DNA from 2 places in the Sporomusa rhizae genome. Region 2 is predicted to be linked to the other one. Evidence: riboswitches for the same ligand, from Rfam matches in the RefSeq annotation. Region 2 holds a riboswitch; the other holds the start of a gene.
The links. Region 2 has a riboswitch for cobalamin ahead of SRRS_RS05135 (sirohydrochlorin cobaltochelatase). Riboswitches for the same ligand answer to the same signal wherever they lie in the genome.
Positions count from the first base shown of each region.

Region 1: it holds a riboswitch for cobalamin, as region 2 does, so the genes downstream of both, cbiD (cobalt-precorrin-5B (C(1))-methyltransferase CbiD) here and SRRS_RS05135 (sirohydrochlorin cobaltochelatase) in region 2, are expected to answer to the same signal.

Region 1 is NZ_CP156925.1:2,412,254-2,416,468, reverse strand. It holds gene cbiT (precorrin-6Y C5,15-methyltransferase (decarboxylating) subunit CbiT) at 1-278, opposite strand, end outside; gene cbiE (precorrin-6y C5,15-methyltransferase (decarboxylating) subunit CbiE) at 275-910, opposite strand; gene cbiD (cobalt-precorrin-5B (C(1))-methyltransferase CbiD) at 889-1,983, opposite strand; cobalamin riboswitch at 2,104-2,276, opposite strand; gene SRRS_RS11075 (2-oxoacid:acceptor oxidoreductase family protein) at 2,493-3,026, opposite strand; gene SRRS_RS11070 (2-oxoacid:ferredoxin oxidoreductase subunit beta) at 3,026-3,850, opposite strand; gene SRRS_RS11065 (2-oxoacid:acceptor oxidoreductase subunit alpha) at 3,850-4,215, opposite strand, start outside.
Region 2 is NZ_CP156925.1:1,121,673-1,125,887, reverse strand. It holds gene SRRS_RS05140 (hypothetical protein) at 1-1,129, opposite strand, end outside; cobalamin riboswitch at 1,553-1,737, opposite strand; gene SRRS_RS05135 (sirohydrochlorin cobaltochelatase) at 1,763-2,713, opposite strand; cobalamin riboswitch at 3,052-3,231, opposite strand; cobalamin riboswitch at 3,571-3,754, opposite strand; gene SRRS_RS05130 (DUF6803 family protein) at 3,912-4,215, shown strand, end outside.

The DNA.
Region 1 (4,215 bases), 1.3 Mb from region 2:
CCCAGTATCGCCTCAACATTAGGAACGCTAAATTTAGCAGCATTTGCCTTGATTAACTCAACACCCTCAGGTTCACGCTCAATTGCAATTATTTTACCTTGCCGGGCTAATAACGCAGCCTCTATCGACAAGGAACCGGTTCCTGCCCCAATATCAATGACTGTATCGTGTGGAGTAATTCTAGCCTTTGCCAAAGTTAGTATCCTAATCTCCTGTTTGGTCATAGGTATGTCGCCTCTGATAAACTCACTGTCCGGAATACCTAATCCATAACTCATACCTTCACCACCATTACGCAATGCTCAAAACCAGGAGTTTCAGTCGCTTCAACTAAGGTCATTTCAGCAACAAGCTCATTATCATAGGATAAGTTTGTGCACAACCAGACAATAGCATTTTCAGGCCAACTATGCGTTAGTAAAATACGAGCAATAGTTGCCGGATTATGCTGTGTATCGGTTAAGATTCCCAACTTATGATGGGGTGGCTGGAAGTTAAGCATCTTATCATCCGCTTTCCTTCCATGCATGCTAATTAGATTCGCATCTTGCCAAACATCAGCTAACCGGGCAAACGCCAGCTGCGCCGAACTAATACCCGGAATAACACTAATTTGTTTAGCTGCAAATTTATTTCTGATTGCCGCCAACATACTGTAAAATCCAGGATCTCCCGACACCATAACTACAACATCCTGGCTAATAAGCTGTCCTTCAACAAAATCTAGTACGCCCATAATATCTTTGTCAATGACTTTCGTAACCTGGCCTGGGTTAGAAAAAGTATCGAGCGCCCGCTTGCTGCCAACAACAACCTTAGCAGCCGCAATTGTTCTGCTAGCTATTGGCAACACATAGTCAGGCGATCCCGGTCCAATACCAACAACTACTATTTTATGTCTAGCTTCCATCCTAAATGGCCTCCAATTTCCCGGGCGGTCTGGTCAAGCCCCAGTATGTCACCTTTTAAAGTCACAATGACTGTTCCCACAGTCAAATCACCAAAAACATAACGCATAGCACGCGCGCTGGCTCGTTCGGCCAATATTTGATATACACCCGTCATGTTATAACGGTCAATAATTGGCATGGCAGCTTCGGTAGTAGTTACCGCCAGAACCTCCTTAACAGCCTCCTGCGGGGCTCCGTTCGCCGCTAAATAGGCCGCTATCGTTTCTAAGCGGGCGTCCGCCATGCGATTATGAGTATGAAATATACCTGACGATACTTTGACTATCTTGCCGAGATGGCCGAACAGCAGCACCCGGCGCATGCCATACTTCACAGCATTTTCCAGCATATGCCCAATGAAATTACTTGTCTGCACAACGGCAGCAGCCGGTATTCCATAGCGATTGATCGCAATATCCTGACCAATCTTGCCAGGCGCAAATACGATATCATTATATCCTAATGCCTGGACAACACTAATTTGTGGTACAAGTGAATCTTTAAAAGCCTCTTCCGACATTGGCTCAACAATGCCGGTTGTACCAATAATTGACAGGCCACCAACAATACCCAATATGGGGTTTAGGGTTCGAGCGGCCAATTTTTCACCTTCGGGAATAGAAACAGTAACGACAGCACCTTTACCTTCGGGTAAACATTCGGCGACTGCCCGCGTAATCATAGCTCTCGGTCCCGGATTTATTGCCGGTTCACCAACAGCGACAGCCAACCCTGGTTTGGTTACTGTCCCTACACCCTGGCCAGCTTTGATAATAATTTCCGGCTTATCGGTAAGGACTACCTTCGATTCGATCCTGACGCCATTGGTAATATCGGGATCATCCCCAGAATCTTTTATTACTGTACCACAGCCACCACCAGTAATTATTTTGGTTTCAACAATAGGCACTGTCAGCGTAACGCCCTGCGGCGAAATTACCTCGACAATACTTATATGCTGACCTTGCCAAGCCAAAATTGCTGCCTTAGCAGCTGCTGCAGCACAAGTTCCAGTAGTTATTCCTTTACGCATTGGTTTATCTTTATCATCCAATAGAAAAACCCCCTTGTGCAGGGGGTATAACACCAAACAACAAAATAATTTATTTGCCTGATTATTGTACCCATACCTGCCTATCTTCCGTAGGTCCTAGCGGCATGTGTTAGAACAGGCAGGTCTCCTGACTTTGGCTCATCACATACCTAACCTTCCCAGTTTCCCAGTGGCATCTAAGGTAGCATCCCCATTACAGTGGCGGGACCGCGCCGGTTTTACACCGGACTTCCCTTTTTAAGCATGAAAGCACCCATTCCCTTACACTTATCCAATTATGATAGCTTACATAATTCCATGCGCATATTACATTTTCCTGCAAGCTAGCCAAGAATTATCAACTTTTTCTTACGTATAAATATTTTAGACAACTTTCACCTATAAAATTCAAATAAATGTCATCAGAAGACTTGGTTATCCAAAGTTTTTAGGATAAAGAGATTCAAAACATAAAGGAGATCCTGCGTGGGATCTCCTTTACTTTTGGTTTATTTTTCAGCTTTACCCAAAGCAAAGCCAGTCTCAAGCGCCTTCTTATTTAGTTCCTCAGTACCTTTTGGAACTCTGGCTAACACGGCCTTTGTTAGGCAATCCAGCTCTACTATACCGGTAAATCCGGCCAAAGCGCCAAGAGCAACAATATTAGCAACCATTACATTTCCCAATTCATTGCGGGCAATATGAGTGATTGGCAAAGCTAATATTTTAGCATTTACTTCAGGAGCAGTCTTAACTAGTGTGGTATCGATAATCAGCTTGCCGCCCTCTTTTAGAAGACTAATATATTTATTGCATGCCTCCTGACTCATAGCCAATAGAATATCTGCCGCTGTTGCTTTAGGATAATCAATTTCGCCGTCACTTATAATAACTTCAGATTTACTGGCGCCGCCGCGGGCTTCCGGGCCATAAGATTGGGTCTGAATGGTCTGTTTTCCGTCAACAATTGCAGCCTCTGCCAAAATAATGCCTGCGAGAATAAGGCCTTGACCGCCGGTACCACTTAAACTAATCTGCCACATTATTTATTCCCCCTTTTAGCCTGAACATGGGCAATAAGCTTGTCATATTCGGCTGTAAATTCAGGGGCTTCTGACCGGTGAAGTTCTCCAATTAAGAATTTATCCTTAAGCTGTTCCGGTGATAGTTTGGCAGCAGCCTGTACAGGCATAGCATGTTCCTTTTGCCATTCCAGCATTTTAGCGGCCGATCCCATCTTATTTTTGCGTCCATACGAAACAGGACATTGAGTTATAGCATCAATAACGGAAAAGCCTTTATTTTCAATACCCTTAACAACAAGATCAGTTAACATATTGGCATGATACGCTGTAGCTCTGGCCACATAGGTAGCACCAGACGCAATTGCCAAAGCTCCAATATCAAAGGCTCGTTCAATGTGTCCATAAGGCGCCGTAGTTGAGCGGCTTGCTAAAGGAGTAAGCGGTGATGACTGACCTCCGGTCATACCATATATATTATTATTAAAAATAATCGTAGTTAAATCGATATTCCGTCGAGCGGCATGGATAAAGTGGTTACCCCCAATCGCGGTAGCATCTCCATCACCAGTAATAACCAACACATTTAACTCAGGATTTGCCAGTTTTATACCCGTAGCAAAAGTAAGGGCCCGGCCATGCGCGGTATGCACGGTATTAAAATTCATATATCCCGATGCCCGTGAGGAACAGCCAATGCCTGAAACAATTACAGTTTTATCTTGTTTAAGATTTAACTTGTCAATAGCGCGAATAATAGACGCTAAAATAATACCATTGCCGCAGCCTGGACACCAGATATGTGGAAAGGCTGATGGACGCAAATACTTTTCGATGTTTGCCATTATCTAGCACCTCCAGCCGCTGTAACAATTGGTTCCAAAATTTCTTCAGGCTTAAACAGCTCACCATCGACCCGGGTAACAGATACTACTTTATCACGTTCGACATAGCGTTCAATCTCGCCAACTAATTGTCCGTAGTTCATTTCCGGTACTATGACTTTTTTAGCCTTTGCTGCCGCACGTTGCACAACATGACCCGGAAATGGCCAAATTGTTATCAACTTCAATAAACCAGCTTTAATGCCTTGCGCTCTGGCCGCCTTAACCGCAGCAATTGCCGCTCTGGCCGAACCACCGTAAGAAATAACCAATACTTCAGCATCATCAAGATAATGCTCGGTATAAAGAGTTATTTCGTCTTTTGC
Region 2 (4,215 bases):
GTACATTAACTACGGCAAAAGCAGACGCACCAAATAAGGCGATTGTTACCAACCACCGGGTTTTGAGTGCCGCAAGCACCCGCCTGAGACGACTAAACGCTACGATCAGACCTGCCATTACCGCCAATGCAGCTATACTGACTACAACCAGCGCTTTGCTATCTTTTTTCACGATAGTAAGCGGCGACTCATACACTATGTTGGGTGTAATCCCATCACTGATTTCGGCCTGTAACATATAATCGCCGCCTGCTAATGCACGTTCATCGGCATACACCGGCATCAACAGACGTTGCTTTGTGTCACCGTTTAGAGCCACAAAAGACTCTAAATAATCTTTTTGCCTGTCCAACGCGCCACCATTTGTATCTTCATTGGTTGCTCCGGGAGTAAACAAGCCGGCTACCGGCTGATGACTGCCTGCATCCAGCAGGCGGACGGTAACAACTGCCAGCTTTTGTACTCCAGAAGGATTATCAATATCCACCCCCAAATGCGTTACCGGGTGAATAGCCTCAACCTCCTGATTGGATGCCCCTTTGCCAATCAGCAAATTTTTGTAATAATCCCATTGCCGGTCTCTTAACAATAAAACGTTTTGCCCCCTACGATCATCGGTGTTACCGTCTTTATCTAAAGGTAAAATAATACCAACTACCGTAATCGGCAAAACGTCAGCTGTTTGAGACGCCGTCACGGCAACCGGCACCTGCTGCGTCAACGCCCCTGCCGTGATACTGGCTGTATACGAGCCAGGCGGCAATTCCGACGCCACCTGGAGAGGCAGCAAATCGTACCAATGGCTATAGCCGCCTGGCAGCAGCATTTTCCTTGTTAAAACATAATAATCTGTTCTTTTTTTTATCTCCCAATTTTCCTGAGTTCCGACAGGACTAAACCCTGGCGGCAGACTGATGGTAATGACCACCTCTTTATCGGCTGAGTCGCGGTTTTCAATATTAAACAGCGCCGCTGTTTGTGTACCCGAAGTTACAGAATCCTTGACCTTTCCCAAGTAATACGGAAGTTGACAGGAAAAAGTCAAGCCATCTTTGGCCTGACCAATAGGAATTGCGAACAATACATACAGCACTGTTACCAATCCAGCCAGTGCTTTTTTGATGGTCAAACTTTTTCCCCCTTTACACCAAAGACTTCGTTTATCCGATGACTAAGCCGCTCTAAGACTCCCTCTTCTCCAAATGGAAGTCATACCCCTACTGACACAGGCGAGCGTAAGTCTCTGGATAAGGGCGACTAACCTTCAGGTGGGGTCAAAACCCCATCTGAAGCTAAGTCTACTTTATGTAAATTTTATAGACGTTAAAAAAAGAAGGGTCAAAATTGACCCTGCGCTACTGCGCTAAGCAAAGGACTTAGTTTATGTGCTTTATAGAAAACTCCGGACTGTTTCCTGTCAGTCCGGGGTATCTACCAAAATAAATACTCCTGGCACTAGGTACCAGGAGTAAAATCCAGTAATCGCCTTTTAATAACATTTCCTACATAAAAGGATGCGTACTGTAATCCCCTCCCCATACCTCGTGGGTAAAACGGTGACTGTCAGTTAGGCAGTTCTCCTGACTCTGGTTCATTGCGCATCCAAACCTTCCCAAGACTTTTCATCTCAGTGGCATTCTCTTGGATTTGCTCCCCATTACAGTGGCGGGACCGCGCCGGCTTTTAACCGGTCTTCCCTATTAAGCCCCGTAGGGCACCTAGCTCAATAATATTTAGTTTTATTAATATTTTATCCGGTTTTCTATTCAATAGTCGGAATAGTAGGTTTATCTTTGCCGCGTTCTTTATACTTATTATCGACAGCATCTTTAGTGTGCTGTACATAGATATCTTGAATTCCCGGGTTTTCGCCTAAACCATGGATATAAGCATCAACCTGGAATCCGGCTGCAATCAATTGTGATTTATATGATTCCTTATCATCGCCAGCCATATCATTATTAGCATGATCGCCAGCAACCAACATCATCGGCATTAAAGTTACTTTCTTAATTTTGTTTGTTTTTAGTTTCTCAATAAGGTTTTCTATTGTGGGATATCCTTCAACCGTAAATACAAAAACATTTTTGAGACCGGCATCTTGAAGTTTCATCTGCAAGGCAGCATAAGCAGTATTGGATGGATTGACGCCGCCATGTCCCATGAAAGCAACCGCTTCATTTTTCCCTATTTTAGGTAATTGATTTTGTAATGCTTTTATAGCAAGCAAGTAATCATCGGGTTTTTCGCCTTCCTGTCCAGTATAATAAAGAAGCGGTCGACCCACTGATATTTTGTCAAAGGACTTTTCAAACGTTGAAACCACACGCATGAGTTTTTCATATTCATCCCCAGCTTCAATGTGAAGAGGCTGAATAATTACTTCTTTGTACCCTTCTGCTTTCAATTTCTCTAATGCTTGTTTTTCGGTATCAAATTTCAGTCCATCCCTATCAGCAAGTTTTTTGATGATAATTCGGGAGGTAAAAGCATGACGAACTTCATAATCCGGAAAAGCTGACTGAATTTTGTTTTCTACAGCTTCCGTGGTCACTTTTCTGGTATCTGCATAAGTAGTGCCAAAGCTTACAACCAATATAGCCTTTTTACCAGCACCTGCCGGAGCAGCAGACGCCACCGACGGAAGCAGACTGACGCAGCCAAACACGGCAAGCATGCACATTGTGACACATAAAGAATACAGTTTTTTCATAACAAATTCACTCCTCAAAATGTCTTATAATTCCAAGCCAAAGCAGGCGATTACACCGTATGCTGTTCTCTGTTCACAGTCCTCCCTCTAGATAATATATATGTATATCATGCTTATTTGGAAAAATTGAGGGTCATTTGACCCGCGCCAATCGGCGCAAAGTTCGAAAGGAAATCTTTAGAAAAATGGCATAAAAATTTAAACTCCTGACCATTTGCAGTCAGGAGTTTTTTAACAGTATGCTAAATGAAAACTCCTGGCAGTTAACCAGGAGTGAATTAAGCTAGTACGCCATAAAGCGTATACTGTAATCCCCTCCCCATACCTCGTGGGTAACAAACGGTGATTGTCAGACAGGCAGTTCTCCTGACTCCGGATCTTTGCTTGCTTAACCCTTCCCAAGATTTCATCCCAGTGGCATTTCTTAAGCTTGCTCCCCGTTACAGTGGCGGGACCGCGCCGGCATTTAACCGGTCTTCCCTATTAAGCCGTAAGGCACCTATCTCAACATATTTAGTTTTCTTATATGAAAATAGCATATCACCACAGGAAGCGATTGTCAATCCATTAGTCCCCGGCACTGACTGCACCGATAAAAAAACAATACGAATTTACTTAGATTTATGTGTATTACATAATTTTAAAAAATAAGGGTCAAATTGACCCGCGCCATCGCGCTAAGTTCGAAAGGAGTTTGAAGAAAAATGACTTAAAATATTAAAACTCCTGCCGTTTAAAAGGCAGGAGTAATAAACAGTATGCTAAATAAAAACTCCTGGCAGTTAACCAGGAGTGAATTAAGCTAGTACGCCATAAAGCGTATACTGTAATCCCCTCCCCATACCTCGTGGGTAACAAACGGTGATTGTCAGACAGGCAGTTCTCCTGACTCCGGATCTTTGCAGTTGCTTAAACCTTCCCAGGATATACATCCCAGTGGCAAATCTTAAGCTTGCTCCCCGTTACAGTGGCGGGACCGCGCCGGCATTTAACCGGTCTTCCCTATTAAGCCCGTAGGGCACCTATCTCAATAATATGTAATTTTTGGTTTATGAAGTTAGCATAACATCCTGGAAAACGAATGTCAATATCTCGTCCATTTTTAAAATTCATGATTTTTTCATAAGTTCTGCATAAGTTCTTCATATTTGTCATCTATACTGTACTTAAATCTTGAAGCAAAGGGAAGGTGTAGTATATGACAATGACTCATTATATGGAATTACTGGCTGTCAACCAACCATGGAACCTTATTATTTATATGGTTATCCCGGTAGCATTGGCAGAAGCACTTGTGGCAACAGAATTCTTCACGGTGTTTCTCCGCGGTTCTAATGCCGGCGGTTGGAAAACCCTGAACAAATGGATTGGAATTGTCCTGGGTTTTTATTTTTTAGGAATTTTCCTCAATTTGCTGATTACAGTTGTCCCCAGCATTGAGTGGCGTGGGATTGCTGATATCCTGGCAGTAGGTTCCTATCTCAGTGGTGTTATTCCCCTCT